DNA from 4 places in the Brucella sp. GW823-FHT04E01 genome. Region 1 is predicted to be linked to each of the others. Evidence: predicted binding sites of a transcription regulator. Region 1 holds the regulator's gene; each other region holds the start of a gene.

Region 1 (3,822 bases):
ATAGGCCATAGCCAGATTGTATGGCTCCTGCGGGACCGGATTTTGCAGCGAGCCGTCGCGATTGCGCTTCTCGTAGAAGGAATTTCCACCGGCTACGAGCACGTAATGCATATTGTTGTAAGGGAACTTCAGACCCGCCGTGTGGAAGAACATGGCATTCTTGAGCTTCGGATGACGCTCACCCTTCAGAACCGCGTCAGCAGCGGCCTGAACATCAGGCAGCGCCTTGGAATTCATCTGGCGGGTAAGCACACCGGGCGCAAACTGGTTCTTCTGACCGACGACACCGCAAATCGTATCCGGATAACGTCCCGACGCGAGACGGTTCATGACGACCGTACCAACAGCCAGAAGACCGTCGGAACTCGAACGATTGGATTCGAAGAACATCGCACGTTCAAGGCAATTCTTGTCCCGTGCGGTGTAGGTGTAGGTCTTCACGCCATTGACGGATTTGACGTGGCTTGCCGCCGTCTTTTCCGAATTGGCTTTTCCCGAGGTTCCGGTTGTCGTGCAACCGGTCACCACGAAAGGCGCAATCACCAGCCCGATAAGAGCGGGCAATTTCCACTTCGCGGCGCGCGTCAATGGCTCAGTCTCATGTTAGGACCCTTAACTGATCCAGTCATCCATTCAGGCGAACACATCTGGAACGATGCGCGCGAACGTCTGACTGCGGTGCAAGTCAAAGAGGACGAAGATCAAAATCACACGTCCTACAGTCGCTCAATCGAATTCAAGGTTTTGGAATTTTTAGGCCAAAAAAAGGCGACGGGTCAAATCCCAACAATGCTGGAGACCGCTGAAAAGTCCTAAAACAATTCCGAATCGAGATTGCGAATGTGCCTACAAGCCCTTTAAATATATTAACAATTCCTTAACAAGAATTAGCGATTCAGGTAAGATATTGATTTAACGAGATTCAAAGTCTCGCAATACACGCCATATCGCTGCCTTAATTCGCCTTTGCTTGTACATTTTTTGCATACACATTCGTGGTGTTTCAAATCTTCTGCAGAATTTCTGCTTCCAGGCCGGTTCCATTGCTCTTTGTCAACTTTGACAACAGATTTGTAACATCGCGTGAGATTATGCTTTTGAGACCCGTTTCGGGTTGTTGCAATGCGAATCGGGCGAGCACGATCCGCACCTTGCAAAGCTGGGTCTTGGACAAAAACGACCCGCCACGGATACCGTGGCGGGTCGGACAAGTTCAATTCCTGACGCCGAGATGACCGCAGCGGTCACCCGAAAGAATAACCCGCACCCCGAACGGTGCGGATCGGATCGAGCGCACGACCGACATTGATCGCCTTGCGCAGCCGTCCGACATGGACGTCCACCGTGCGGTCGTCGACATAGATATCCGGTCCCCAAACGCCATCCAGAAGCTGGCTACGCGAGAAGACACGACCGGGCGACATCATGAAATATTCGAGCAGGCGGAATTCCGTTGGTCCGAGACGAACTTCCTTTTCCTTGCGATAGACACGATGCTGTTGGCGGTCGAGAACCAGATCGCCCACTTTCAGCACGTGCGAAAGAATGCTCGGATTCGACCGGCGCAACATCGCCTTGACGCGCGCAAGCAGTTCCGGCGTCGAAAATGGCTTCACGACATAGTCGTCCGCACCGACGCTCAGGCCGCGAACACGTTCGCTTTCCTCGCCACGTGCCGTCAGCATGATGATGGGCAGGCGTTCGGTTTCCGGCCATTGGCGCAAGCGACGGCAAAGCTCGATGCCCGATACGCCCGGCAACATCCAGTCCAGAATGAGCAGATCCGGTACGTTCTCGCGCAAGGCGATCTCGGCTTCGTCGCCGCGCAGCATTGTATCGACCTGGTAGCCCTCTGCCTCAAGATTATAGCGAAGAAGAACGCTCAGCGCCTCTTCGTCTTCTACCACAGCGATTTTGGGTGCCTGTGACATCCAGTATTTCCCTATCCAAATTCGGCGGGCGGTGGATACAATCCCCCCAATCGACCGCGTGCCGCCGCGCTATTCACTCATTTTCAACCGCCGGACCGTGGTCCGGTCGGCTGTAGTTCAGGGTTTACGCGCCTCATCCACGACAATACCGTGGCTCAGGTCTTCCTTCGGTCGTTCGGCCGGCATTTGCAGGCCGGTCACGATGTAGTAGACGGTCTCCGCAATATTGGTCGCGTGATCGCCGATACGCTCGATATTCTTTGCGCAGAACAGAAGATGCGTGCAGGCGGAAATATTGCGCGGATCTTCCATCATGTAGGTCAGCAGCTCGCGGAACAGTGACGTGTACATGGCATCAATCTCGTCGTCGCGGTCGCGAACGACATTGATCTGCTGCACCGAGCGCGACGCATAGGCGTCGAGAACATCCTTGAGCTGGGTCAGCGCCAGCTCGGCGAGTGTTTCGAGCCCGCGATAAAGCTTTACCGGCTGGCGTGATTCCGAAACGGCGGCAACGCGTTTGGCGATATTCTTGCCCAGATCGCCCACGCGTTCCAGATCGGCAGAGATGCGGATCGAGCCGATGATCTCGCGCAGGTCCACAGCCATGGGCTGACGCTTGGCGATAATCATCACAGCCTTGTCGTCAATCTCGCGCTCGCTGGCATCGAGAATGAGATCGTCGGAGATGACGCGCTGTGCGAGCGCATTGTCCGCATTGACGATAGCGGCGACCGACTGCTCGACCATACGTTCCGCATGTCCGCCCATTTCGGCGATCTTATGGGAGAGAAACTTCAATTCCTCGTCGTAGGAGCGAACGGTATGCTGAGACGGCATAGTAGACCTCGTAATATAAATTGCGGGGAAGCCGCACTGTCTATCTGTTGAAGCGCAGTTCCGGATCAGCCGAAGCGTCCGGTAATGTAGTCCTGCGTGCGCTTTTCGGTCGGCGCGGTGAACATGGTTTCCGTGTCACCCACTTCGACCAGATTGCCGAGGTGGAACATGGCGGTGCGCTGCGAAACACGCGCGGCCTGCTGCATGGAGTGCGTGACGATCACAATCGTATAGTTCTGGCGCAGTTCGTCGATCAGCTCCTCCACCTTCGCGGTCGCAATCGGGTCGAGCGCCGAGCACGGTTCGTCCATGAGAATGACTTCCGGGCTCACCGCAATCGCGCGTGCGATGCAAAGACGTTGCTGCTGGCCGCCCGAAAGACCGGTGCCCGCATCGTGCAAACGATCCTTCACTTCCTCGAACAAGCTCGCCTTCTGCAAGCTCGTCACGACGATTTCTTCAAGATCGGCCTTGGTGCGGGCGAGACCGTGAATGCGTGGGCCGTAGGCGACATTTTCATAAATCGACTTCGGAAACGGATTCGGCTTCTGGAACACCATGCCGACACGGGCGCGCAGTTCGACGACATCGATCTTCGGATCGTAGATGTCTTCATTGTCGAGCGTGATCTTGCCACCGACCTTGCAGCCTTCGATCGTATCGTTCATGCGGTTAAGCGAACGCAGGAAGGTAGACTTGCCGCAACCCGAAGGGCCGATCAGCGCCGTGACCATCTTTTCCTGGATTTCCAGATCGACGTCGAACAGCGCCTGCTTCTCGCCATAAAATACGCAAACCTTGTCGCCGCGCATCTTTATGGAATTGGCGTTGGCGTTCATCTTTTCTCCTACGGCTTTCTCGAGAGATCGTTCAGTCATCAGGTTCATAGCTTTCGACTCCCGTTTACCAGCGGCGCTCGAAGCGGCGGCGCAGAATGATTGCTGCAATATTCATCACGGCAAGGAACAGAAGCAGGACGATGATAGCGCCTGACGTGCGTTCCACAAAGGCGCGTTCTGCTTCATTCGCCCACATGTAGATTTGTACAGGC
Region 2 (3,822 bases), on a different contig from region 1:
TTGTGGCGAACTTCACGCTCGACGGGCAGGCGATATCCGGCCTCAACGGCGGGCCGACCTTCAAGTTTTCCCCGGCAGTTTCGCTTTTCGTCCAATGCAAGGATCAGGTGGAACTGGATATGTTCTGGGAGAAACTGATGGAGGGCGGCGCGCCGATGGAATGCGGCTGGCTGACGGACAAGTATGGCTTCTCGTGGCAGGTCGTGCCGCAGATGTTGCTGGATGTCCTGCAGAACGGCACAGCCGAACAACGCCAGCGCGTGGCCGATGCCGTGATGAAGATGGTCAAGCTCGACGTTGCGACGCTCGAAGCTGCGCGCGACGCAGCTTAATTCCGCACTGCCGCAATGGCATCATAGCCATAGAGCCAGTCCAGATCCTTCAGGAAACTATCCGGACTGCGCATGGCGAAGAGCGTGTTGCGGCCAAGCGCGAAAATGCCGGTGGCGTGATAGGCGAACCTGTTCAACTGGCCGCGCTTGGCAACCGCAGCAATCCGCTCCTTGCGGACGGTATCGAAGCGCTTCAGCCCTGCTTCGTGGTCGCCACTGTCCAGTGCCTCGGCAATGGCCGCAGCATCCTCGATCGCCATGGCGGCACCTTGTGCAGCAAAAGGTGTGACCGCATGCGAAGCGTCGCCGAGAAAAATCGTCCGGTCCGGCCCGACGAATTGAGCATCTGGCATTTCGAAAAGCGGCCAATAGGTCCACTCATTGGCAGCCGCCAGCACATCGCGAACGGGAGCGCCCCACTCCGCGTAGATGGAGCGCAAGCGCGCCGGATCGCCGGTTCTGGACCAGACTTCGCCGGGGTTTTCGCCCGTCGTGATGGCGACGAAATTGAAGAAACTGCCGCCCTTGACCGGATAGGCGATGAAATGCGCTTGCCTGCCGAGCCATGCTGAAACTGCGTTGCTTGTTACAACAGCGGACGAAAACGATGCGGGGAGGGCATCCGCCGCGAGCGTAGTGCGCCAGGCAATATGGCCGCTGAACCTTGCCTTGCTGAAACCTGCCTTCGAGCGCTCCGCCGACCAGACGCCATCGCAGGCGATCAGATATGCAGCGTCGACAGATTCTTCGGAATTGCCACGGCGGATAGTGGCTACAACAGCGCCGTTTTCGACGCGATGATTTGTGATTTCAGCACCGAGGCTGATGTCGATGCCGGGCTCTTCACAGCAGGCGTCGAGCAAAGCGGATTGCAGATCGGCGCGATGGCAAACGACATAGGGATGGTGCCAGCGCTGAGAAGCCTTGTCGCCAAGCTTCATTTCCATCAGCGGACGCGCTTTGCGCCCATCCATGAGGTAGAGCGCTTCCGGCGTTATGGCTTGTGCAGAAAGACGGCCGGCAACGCCGAGCCGTTCCAGATGACGCATCGCATTGGGTGCAAGTTGCAGGCCAGCACCGACTTCCGAAAGGGTCTCGGCCTTTTCGACAAGCCGGACATTCCAGCCGCGCGCTGCCAGCTCCAATGCTGCCGACAGACCGGCAACTCCGGCCCCGGCAATCAATATGCGCCCTTTGCTCATGTCGATGAGATCATCCGGCATTCAGCCCCGTGAGGCTGCCCAGATCAGGCGGCTTTGTCGGCGGGTGCTTCGTAAACGCAGCCAGCCGGAACGGTTTCGTCGGCATGGAGCTTGGCGTTGTAGCGATAGAGGGTCGAACAATACGGGCAAACGACTTCACTTTCATCACCCATGTCGAGAAACACGTGCGGATGATCGAAAGGCGGGTTTGCACCGACGCACATGAATTCCTTCACGCCGATTTCGATGGCCGCATGGCCGGCGTCGTTCTGAAAGTGAGGAATAATGTGATCGGACATAATATGCTCCGGTTCTGGTCGATGGGCGGTATGAGCATGATCCTGAACCGGGTCCCGGACAGGATCATGCATAGACATTGGCATGCGTGTACCGCGAAAGTCTTGTTTCCGGAAGCGTTTTCATCAATTCTGAGGACATTTGAAGCTAATTGCTATCAAACTGTCATATGACAGCCATAGGCTTAAGGCAGAGCCGGAATGTTCCGGTGGAAGTCGGGACAGGAAAAATGAGCGAAAACAGCGTTATGGCGAGCGAAACCCCCAACGCGATTGAAGGCGGGACACACGAAATGACAGCCGGACTAGCCCCCAACCCAACCGTCGTTCCCGATGTGGACGTAGCCCCTGACGTTCACAAAGCTTTGAACGGCGAATTGATGCAAAGTTCCGACCGCTTTGTGAATCGCGAGTTTTCCTGGCTGCAATTCAACCGGCGTGTTCTCGAAGAAGCCGCGAATATGCGGCAGCCTCTGCTTGAACGCCTGCGCTTCCTGTCTATCTCCGCCGCCAATCTCGATGAATTTTTTATGGTCCGCATTGCCGGTCTCGCCGCTCAGGTGCGCGCCGGTGTGGCGATGCGCAGCGCCGATGGACGCACGCCGCAGGAACAGCTCGACTTCGTTCTGGACGAAGTAGGGCGCTTGCAGGAAGAACAGCAGGAACGCCTGCGTATGCTGCGCGAGGAACTGGAACAGGACAGCATCGAGATTGTTCGCCCGTCGGCGCTTTCAAAGCCCGAAAAGGAATGGCTTGAAAACCACTTCCTCGAAACGATTTTCCCTGTTCTGACGCCACTCTCCATTGATCCGGCGCATCCGTTCCCGTTCATTCCGAACCTCGGCTTTTCCATCGCCCTGCAGCTTGCGCGCCGCGCCGACAATCATCCGATGACGGCCCTTCTGCGTATTCCGGTCGCGCTCAAGCGCTTCATTCAGCTGCCGACAGACCAGCAAAACACCTACCGCTTCATCACCATCGAGGACGCGGTGAGCCTGTTCATCGGGCGACTGTTCCCCGGTTACGAAGTGCGCGGCGCCGGTACGTTCCGCATCATCCGTGACAGCGATATCGAAGTGGAAGAAGAGGCGGAAGATCTCGTTCGTCTCTTCGAGACAGCACTGAAACGCCGTCGTCGCGGTCAGGTTATCCGCATTGAGTTTGACGGCGAAATGCCAGAAGCCTTGCGCGTCTTCGTGGCGACGGAACTTGGCGTTTCGGAAAACCGCATCAGCGTGCATGAAGGTCTTCTGGCGCTCAACATGATTTCGGAGATCGTTTCGATCCCGCGGGATGACCTCAAATTCGTATCCTACAATCCGCGTTTCCCGGAGCGTATTCGCGAGCATGGCGGCGATTGCTTTGCAGCGATTCGTGAAAAGGACATTGTGGTCCATCACCCCTATGAATCGTTTGACGTGGTGGTGCAGTTCCTGCGGCAGGCTGCAGCCGACCCGGATGTGCTGGCGATCAAGCAGACGCTGTATCGTACCTCCAATGACAGCCCGATCGTGCGCGCATTGGTCGATGCTGCAGAAGCGGGCAAGTCGGTAACGGCGCTGGTCGAGCTGAAGGCACGCTTCGATGAGGAAGCGAATATTCGTTGGGCACGCGATCTGGAGCGCGCGGGCGTTCAGGTGGTGTTCGGCTTCATCGAATTGAAAACCCACGCGAAAATGTCGCTCGTGGTACGCCGTGAAGATCAGAAGCTGCGCTCCTATGTGCATCTGGGCACGGGCAACTATCACCCGATCACGGCGCGTATCTATACCGACCTGTCGTTCTTTACGTCGGACGCGGATATTGCTCGCGACGTGGCGCATATCTTCAATTTCATCACGGGCTATGCCCAGCCTGCCGAAGAGATGAAGATAGCGATTTCACCTTTCACACTTCGCGCGCGAATCCTCAAGCACATCGAGGACGAGGTTGCGCATGTGAAGGCGGGGCGTCCGGCTGCGATCTGGATGAAGATGAACTCGCTGGTTGATC
Region 3 (3,822 bases), on a different contig from region 1:
TAAGGCAGATGCAGTTTCAGCCCCTGAAATGAGGCAAACTGCATTATCAGCGCGGTAAACGGTGCAAAAGCCCACTGAAATTTATGGCGAACGCGAGGCTTTTTAATGTCGGAAGGTTGCATTTTGAACAAAACAAGAACATAAACTCTGTGGACATTGAAGAATTCACCGGCCCGGATTGAGCGCGCTTTGAGCCAGTCCTGTAAGGTGAACATATGAGTTTCTGGTGATGGCGCATTGTTGCGCCTGATCTTTCATTTGAAAAGTGCCTCTTGTCCGCGCGAAGCAGTGCGGAAAGGGTGTGCATGCAAGACCCGGAGTAATTTTCGATGGCTGGTAGTGTCAATAAAGTCATTCTGGTCGGCAATCTTGGTGCCGATCCGGAAATTCGTCGTCTGAATTCCGGCGACGTGGTTGCCAATCTGCGCATTGCAACGTCGGAAAGCTGGCGCGACCGTCAGAGCGGCGAACGCAAGGACCGCACCGAATGGCACAGCGTTGTCATCTTCAATGAGAACCTCGCCAAGGTTGCGGAACAATATCTGAAGAAGGGCGCCAAGGTTTACATCGAAGGCGCGCTCCAGACCCGCAAATGGCAGGATCAGAACGGCAATGACCGTTATTCGACGGAAGTCGTGCTGCAGAAGTTCCGTGGTGAGCTGCAGATGCTCGATAGCCGTGGTGAAGGCGGCGGTGAAGGCCGTTCGTTCGGCGGCGGTGGCGGCAACCGTAACCAGATGTCTGATTATTCCGGTGGCGGCGGTGATTTCGGCTCGTCTGGCCCATCCAATCAGGGTGGCAGCAGCGGTGGCTTCTCGCGCGATCTGGACGACGAAATTCCGTTCTGAGAACGAATATAATCCAGTTTATAAGTGAATTACGATAAGGCGCTGTTTTACAGCGCCTTTTTTATTGGATCATACTTCCGATTTTCTAGGAAAAATGATGTCTGATCGCGAGCTCGTCAGCGTGATTTGCCCTCAGATGTAACCTGCTCGCCGTCTTCTTTGGTGAATGATGCGACCGGGTTTTCCAGAAGCGGCAGAACCAGCTCAGAGGGACGGCAAAGCCTGGTGCCGCGCGGCGTTTCGACGATGGGCCGGTTGATCAGAATTGGATGAGCCATCATGAAATCGATCAGCTCGTCGTCAGTCCATTTCGGATCGGACAGCCCGAGTTCAGCATAGGGTGTGCCTTTCTCGCGCAGCAGTTCGCGTGGTGTCATGTTCATTGCCGCCAGCAGACCGAGCAGACGTTTCCGCGTGGGTGGATTCTGCACATATTCGATGATGACGGGCTCTTCGCCACTGGCACGGATCATTGCCAGCGTATTGCGCGAGGTGCCGCATTTCGGATTATGAAAAATGGTCACGGTCATTGGAAATGTCCTGTCTGGATTGAGCGCGTTCATAACAGCTTCGAGAGCAGTTCAGCGCTAGCATGCTTCAGTTCATGTCGTTCATCTGCGGGTCACCGGGATACGTGTCGATAGAAAACTCCATATTATCCGCTGAAAACCGTGTCAGCGAATACTGGATTGGCACTCCATCGGTGTTCACATTGATCGCCTTGGCCGTCAGTACAATAGCGCCGGGCGAAAGCTTCAAATGTTTCAGATCATCTGAATCCGCATGGCGGGCGGATATGATTGTCGATTTACGGAAGTAATCGGCAATACCTGCTTTTCGGAAAGCCACGGTGATGGAACCGCTTTCCGCATAATCCTCGGCAATTTCCGGAAATTGTTCGGCACTGATCCAGAGCGTTGCGCGCGACACAGGGCGTCCGTCAGCGCTGTGCAAGGTTTCCAGCCGCAGGACCGGTGAACCAGGCTCGATCTCTAGCGCCTCGGCTATATCCTGAGAGGCAGGCGCTGTGCCGGAAGCGAGCAGCGCGCCCTTCATGTCGCGCACCTGCGAAGCCAGCGATTGCGAAATGCGGGTGCGACGTCCGATCTGGTAGGTGAGGCGCTTTGCATTGGCAACGAAGGTGCCGCGCCCTTGCTCGGCACGCAGCACGCCTTCCTGCGTCAGCGCGGCAATGGCGCTGCGCACCGTATGGCGATTGACTCCAAACCTGTCGGCAAGTTCCATCTCGGCGGGCATACGCGCACCCGACTGAAGCCTGCCAGCCCTGATCTCACCGCGTATCTCGTCGGCAATCTGCCGCCAGATGGCCACGCCGCTGTTTCTCTCAATTCGTCTGGTCTTTGTCATCAACTGTCATCGTCCTGTCATTGGCAGGGTGTAATCATTCTGGTATTGTATAGTTGTCTATATAACTAGACAATTTGAGAGAGCAAGTCAACGGGAGTGCATCCCGAAAAACATGAAACGGTTTTCGGACAAGATGCGCCTCAAAACAAACTCCAGAGCGACGATCTGATGCAATCAGGTCAAAGCGCGCTCTGGAACTAACAGGGCAGGGAAGCTCATGTACGGTACGGAGCAAAGTGCGAAGGGAGGCGGAGCCGGTTCCGCCACTGAAAGCGGAACGGTGCCGGATGCAGTGCCAGATTCAGTTCAAGCCGCACGGCAGGCAAGCATGGCAGTTCTTGCACGTGCAAGCGGCGAAGAGCTGCAAGCTTTCTGGCAGGCATGGTCCAACAAGCCGGAATTTGAAGTTCTGCGCGGACCGGAAACCGGTCTCGTAATGCTGCGTGGCCGCATTGGCGGCGGCGGCGCACCCTTCAATGTCGGCGAGGCAACGGTGACGCGCGCTACGGTGCGGCTCTCCGACGGTTCTGTCGGTCACTCTTATGCGCTCGGTCGCGATCAGGAAAAGGCGCGGCTTGCCGCTGTCTTTGATGCATTGTGGCTCGATGAAGGCCATCGCGATGCCGTGGAGGCACAAGTGCTGAATGTCTTGCGCAAGCGGCTGGACGATGCCGACGTCAAGCTGCGCGGCGAAGCCGCCGCTACTAAGGTCGATTTCTTCACAATGGTCCGGGGAGACAATTGATGCTTCCTTTTTCTCTCGAAAACAGCACTTCCTCCGCGTTTGAGGGTGGCTTTGTCGATCCGGTGACGAATGCGCAGTCGGTTTTTCATGCCGTCATGCACGCCATGGCTAATCCCGGTCGCATTTATCCATTGGCGCACACAGCCGCACCACCGCAACCGCTGACGCCTGAACTGGGCGTTATTGCAGCAACCCTGCTCGATCACGATGCGACTGTCTGGTGCGATGCAGCGATAGCAGCTGATGAAAGCGCAACCGCCTGGCTTACTTTCCACACGGGCGCGCCGCGTGTCGAAAGTGCGGATGCCGCACAATTCGCTCTAGCCAGCAATGTTTCGCTGCTGCCGTCTCTGGCAGGGTTTTCACAGGGCGACGCCGAATTTCCCGACCGTTCGACAACCGTTGTCCTCGCGGTTGCGTCGCTGACAAGCGGACAGGGCTTTGTGCTGAAAGGCCCCGGTATTGATGGCGAACGTGCACTTCAGGTTGATGGCCTGCCGCAGGACTTCATCCAGCAATGGCGTGAGAACGGCGCACAATACCCGCTCGGCGTTGATCTTGTTCTGGTCAGCGACGGCGCTGTTGCAGCGCTTCCCCGCACAACCCGCGTTTCCGCTCTGGAGGGCTGAAAATGTATGTTGCCGTAAAGGGTGGCGAAACGGCCATCCATAATGCCCACCGTCTTCTCGATGATCGTCGTCGCGGCGATCGTTCGGTTCCGGCTCTGCGTCTCGACCAGATTGCCGAACAGCTGGCGCTGGCGGTTGATCGCGTCATGGCCGAAGGTTCGCTCTATGATCGCGAACTGGCGGCACTTGCTGTTCGTCAGTCGCGCGGCGATCTGATCGAGGCAATCTTTCT
Region 4 (3,822 bases), on a different contig from region 1:
TTCCGCGACGCGTATTCCCTGTGCCTGTGCTTCCGCGACATGCTCTGTCGTCGCGTCATCGTGGCTCGCCAGAATAACCCCGCGCTGGTGGCACAATTCGGCAATCGCCTTGCGTGTCGGCGCGGAATATTGCTGGGACTGCCCGATACGCCGCTCGCAATAGAGCCGGAACTCTTCTTCCGAGAATTTCAGCTTGCGAATAAAATATGTCTTGTAGGTTTCGATATCCGTGAACTGCCGCTGCCCCGGCGCGTGATCCATCAGCGATACCAGCCTGACCAGCGCCTGATTGCCGAACTGTTCGAAGGCAGGAAGGCAGTCGGGTGCGGAAACCTCGCAACGCAAATGCAGGAAATGGTCGGCGCGCAGACGGCCCGCATCGCGGCCTTCGGCAATCGCCGACGAAAGCTTGCGCATATCGTCGATACCCGTTTCGGCGTCGTCATCGAAACCGATACGCAATGCGTCGAAAACGGTGGTGATCCCGGAGGCGGCAATCTGGGCATCATGCGCCTGTACGGCGGCAATCGGGTTCCAGCGCACCTTGGGGCGCGGAGCATAGTGTCCTTCGAGATGATCTGTGTGCAGTTCCACCAGTCCCGGCGTCAGGAAGTCGCCTTCCATATCTTCGCCAATACTGGAGGTGCCGGTAGAGATATCGGCGATCTTGCCGCCGACGAGCTTCAGAGAACCGAGAACGACATCGTCGGAGAGCACGATACGGGCGTTGCGCAGAACCGTTTCATTTCCCATTGCTTACGGCCTCCCAACCGCTCGTGAGGCCCGAGCAGACGCAACCTGGCCACCGGTCAGAGGATGCAGCGAATGAATCTCGAAAGGAGCCCCTTTCTCAGGTTCCACGAACAGAGCGAGATTCGCAACCTCTACGGCGTCATCCAGCAGCGGCGTGAAAAATTCGTCCAGCGTCCGCTCCACGCGAGCGCGGTCCTTCTCCTCCACCGGGCCGGTCAGGGTCATATGAAAGCGGAACTCGTCAAAAACATAGGGATAGCCCCAGCGTTCGATATTGTGGCGCTGCGTCTCGCTGAGACGCTCCGGCCGCCGCTTTGCAATTTCCGCCTCAGTGAGCGGTGCGCGAAACCGGTCGAAGGCAACGACAACATCATTGGCGAGCTGGTTCAGCTCAGCAACCGGCTCTTCCGGCACGAGCGCGAAGAACGGGCCAATTGCATGCAGCTTCAAACGGGGAATGACGACCGGTGACGCCGACGATGCGAAATGCATCAATGCGGAAAGCAGGTCATTTTCAGTATGTTCTTCATCCAGACGGAACGGCGCTTTCATGGTCGCATGAAAACCATAACGGCGCGGCTCTTCGGTCAGCTGGGCGATTTCAGCGGTCGCGAGCGAGCGAATCGCAGGCATCTTGACCGGTTCCCCGCTGAACGCATTGCGCCCGAGCCAGTTTGCGGCAACCTTCAAAAGCGCATCATTGGATGGCGGCGTGAAATAAATCGCATAACGCATGTCAAATCCTTGGCTGAGGTTCGCTACACGACGTCAGCGGAACTCCAAAATATCAGGTAATGCATCGTGCTTTTGAAAAGCTATCCCGATTTTGAGGGCGATGCAGTCGGGGGATGCTTACACAATGAATGTGGCAAGTCGATAAAGGCTGGATGACTACCGACAAACCAATTTTACATAACGGCAAATTAGTATAGGCGTTAGCCCCATTGGAAGTGAGGAGACTGACATGGGCGGATTTGCGTCTATCGGCGAATGCATGATCGAGCTTTCAGGCAATGAAGGCGATCAATGGCGCATGGGTTTTGCGGGTGATACGCTGAACACCGCCTGGTACATGCGGGCACTGATGGAGAAATCCTACCCTGTCGAATATGTGACCGCTTTCGGCGAAGACAGCTTCTCCCAGAAGCAGCGCGTATTCCTGACATCAAATGGAATCGGAATCGCCCATAGCCCCATTATTGACGGACTTCATCCCGGTCTTTACGCAATCACGCTCAACGGCGCCGAGCGTTCCTTCACCTATTGGCGGAGCGACGCCGCCGCAAGGCGTCTCGCCAGCGACCGCGAAGCCCTTGAAAAAAGCCTGACCGGCCGTGACATCATCTATTTTTCGGGCATTTCAATCGCCATCATCCTGCCCGAGCATCGCGACACGTTTTTCGATGTCTTGCGGAAGTGCCGCGCCGCTGGCTCACGAATCGCATTCGATCCGAATTTCCGCCACCAGCTCTGGCCAGACCGGAAAGTTGCGCAGGAGATCATCAGCGAAGCGATGCGCATTGCGGATATTGCCCTACCCACATTTCCCGATGAACAAGCGCTCTTTGGCGACAAGGATGCCGCTGCTTGTGCAGATCGCCTTGCCGCACTCGGCGTGAAAGAGATCGTCGTCAAGGACGGCACCGAACCGGCTCTGGTCGTCTCCGGCGATGAAAGTGTGTCAGTACCGTCCGTTGTGGCGCAAGCCGTGGACACCACCGGCGCTGGCGACAGCTTCAACGGTGCCTATCTTGCTGCGCGATTGAACGGGCTTGCTCCGGTGGATGCAGCCCGCAAGGCGCATCTGGTTGCAGCGCGTGTCGTTGAGATACGCGGCGCGCTCGCTCCGATGGAAACCGCACGCGCCGCTTTTGCTGATTGATTATTTTTCGCGTGAAAAGCTGAAATGGCTGGTCTGGGCGTAAATCTCACCCGGACGCAATATTGCCTGCGGGAAATACGGATATTCCAGCGATCCCGGCCATATCTGCGGCTCAAGACAGAAACCCGCGTGTTTTCCGTAAGGCTTGCCCATCAGGCCGATGCAATCATTGGCCATGGTGTTGCCTGCATAGAACTGAACGCCCGGTTCTGTCGTTGAGATATCGAGACGAATACCGGAACGAGCGCCCTTGACCGACGCGCATGGGCGCAATGGTCCCCGCGCTGCGGTCAGGCAGAAATTACTGTCATACTGGACCTGACTGCCATTCTCCTCAAAGCGAATCGGACGGAACTCCCGGAAATCGAAAGGCGTTCCTTTGACCGGCAGAACGCGTCCGTCCGGAATGAGAGCATCATCGACCGGCATATAGGCGTCGGCGTCGATCTTGAGCTGATGATCGAGAATATCGCCCTCGCCGCCATCATCGAGATTGAAGTAGCTGTGATGCAGCAGGTTGCAGACGGTCGGCTTGTCGGTCACCGCTTCCAGCCGCACGATTAGCGTCCCATCCCCGGTGAGCATATAGGTGCAGCTGACATTCAGGTTGCCGGGAAACCCCATCTCGCCATCGGTTGCCACTGTCGCAAGCGTCACGAAATCCGGACCGTTTCCGGTTATCTTCCAGACGCGATTGCCGAGCCCCTTGCTGCCGCCGTGCAGATTGTGGCGGCCCTGAAAATTCGGCTCTACCTCGTAAGTCGTTCCGTCCAGATCAAACCGGGCATTGCGGATGCGATTGGCCGAACGACCCGCAATCGCACCCAGATGCGGTGAATGGGCCGGATAATCGGCAAAGTCGCGATAGCCGATCACCAGCGGAGCCGCATGGCCCTCCATGCGCAGATCCTGAATGGCTGCGCCCCAATTGATGATCCTGGCCGTCAGCGGGCCATTGGAGATCGTGAGCCGGTGAACCGCCTGCCCGTCCGGTGCATATCCAAAGATTTCCGAATTCACTTTTGCCCGCCTGTCAATGATGCAGCGATGAGATGCTCATGAAGCCGCATCATCGTGCGGTACGCAAGACACATCGTGATCAAATAATGATTTTGAACCAATCTTGATTGAATGCATGAACAAGTAGTTTTCACACTATTTTCTTCTGAAGAACCAATGATATCCTG

What was found. The regulator PhoB, encoded in region 1, activates phosphate uptake and scavenging genes when phosphate is short. The targets are predictions, from matches to a motif close to TGTCATNNANCTGTCAT.
Region 2: the regulator PhoB is predicted to act here: its motif matches at 1,995-2,011, upstream of AC1RHM_RS21695 (RNA degradosome polyphosphate kinase).
Region 3: the regulator PhoB is predicted to act here: its motif matches at 2,221-2,237, upstream of phnF (phosphonate metabolism transcriptional regulator PhnF).
Region 4: the regulator PhoB is predicted to act here: its motif matches at 1,630-1,646, upstream of AC1RHM_RS00020 (DUF1045 domain-containing protein).

What each region holds. Positions count from the first base shown of each region.
Region 1 is NZ_JBXAIK010000004.1:682,989-686,810, forward strand. Features, by position in the region: gene AC1RHM_RS18340 (cell wall hydrolase) at 1-588, opposite strand, end outside; gene phoB (phosphate regulon transcriptional regulator PhoB) at 1,245-1,931, opposite strand; gene phoU (phosphate signaling complex protein PhoU) at 2,049-2,771, opposite strand; gene pstB (phosphate ABC transporter ATP-binding protein PstB) at 2,837-3,610, opposite strand; gene pstA (phosphate ABC transporter permease PstA) at 3,675-3,822, opposite strand, start outside.
Region 2 is NZ_JBXAIK010000006.1:168,282-172,103, reverse strand. Features, by position in the region: gene AC1RHM_RS21710 (VOC family protein) at 1-332, shown strand, start outside; gene AC1RHM_RS21705 (FAD-binding protein) at 329-1,534, opposite strand; gene AC1RHM_RS21700 (zinc-finger domain-containing protein) at 1,579-1,833, opposite strand; gene AC1RHM_RS21695 (RNA degradosome polyphosphate kinase) at 2,124-3,822, shown strand, end outside.
Region 3 is NZ_JBXAIK010000001.1:139,931-143,752, forward strand. Features, by position in the region: gene ssb (single-stranded DNA-binding protein) at 330-848, shown strand; gene arsC (arsenate reductase (glutaredoxin)) at 965-1,378, opposite strand; gene phnF (phosphonate metabolism transcriptional regulator PhnF) at 1,446-2,219, opposite strand; gene phnG (phosphonate C-P lyase system protein PhnG) at 2,434-2,961, shown strand; gene phnH (phosphonate C-P lyase system protein PhnH) at 2,961-3,590, shown strand; gene AC1RHM_RS00680 (carbon-phosphorus lyase complex subunit) at 3,593-3,822, shown strand, end outside.
Region 4 is NZ_JBXAIK010000001.1:247-4,068, reverse strand. Features, by position in the region: gene AC1RHM_RS00025 (alpha-D-ribose 1-methylphosphonate 5-triphosphate diphosphatase) at 1-753, opposite strand, end outside; gene AC1RHM_RS00020 (DUF1045 domain-containing protein) at 757-1,488, opposite strand; gene AC1RHM_RS00015 (sugar kinase) at 1,718-2,635, shown strand; gene AC1RHM_RS00010 (aldose epimerase family protein) at 2,636-3,655, opposite strand.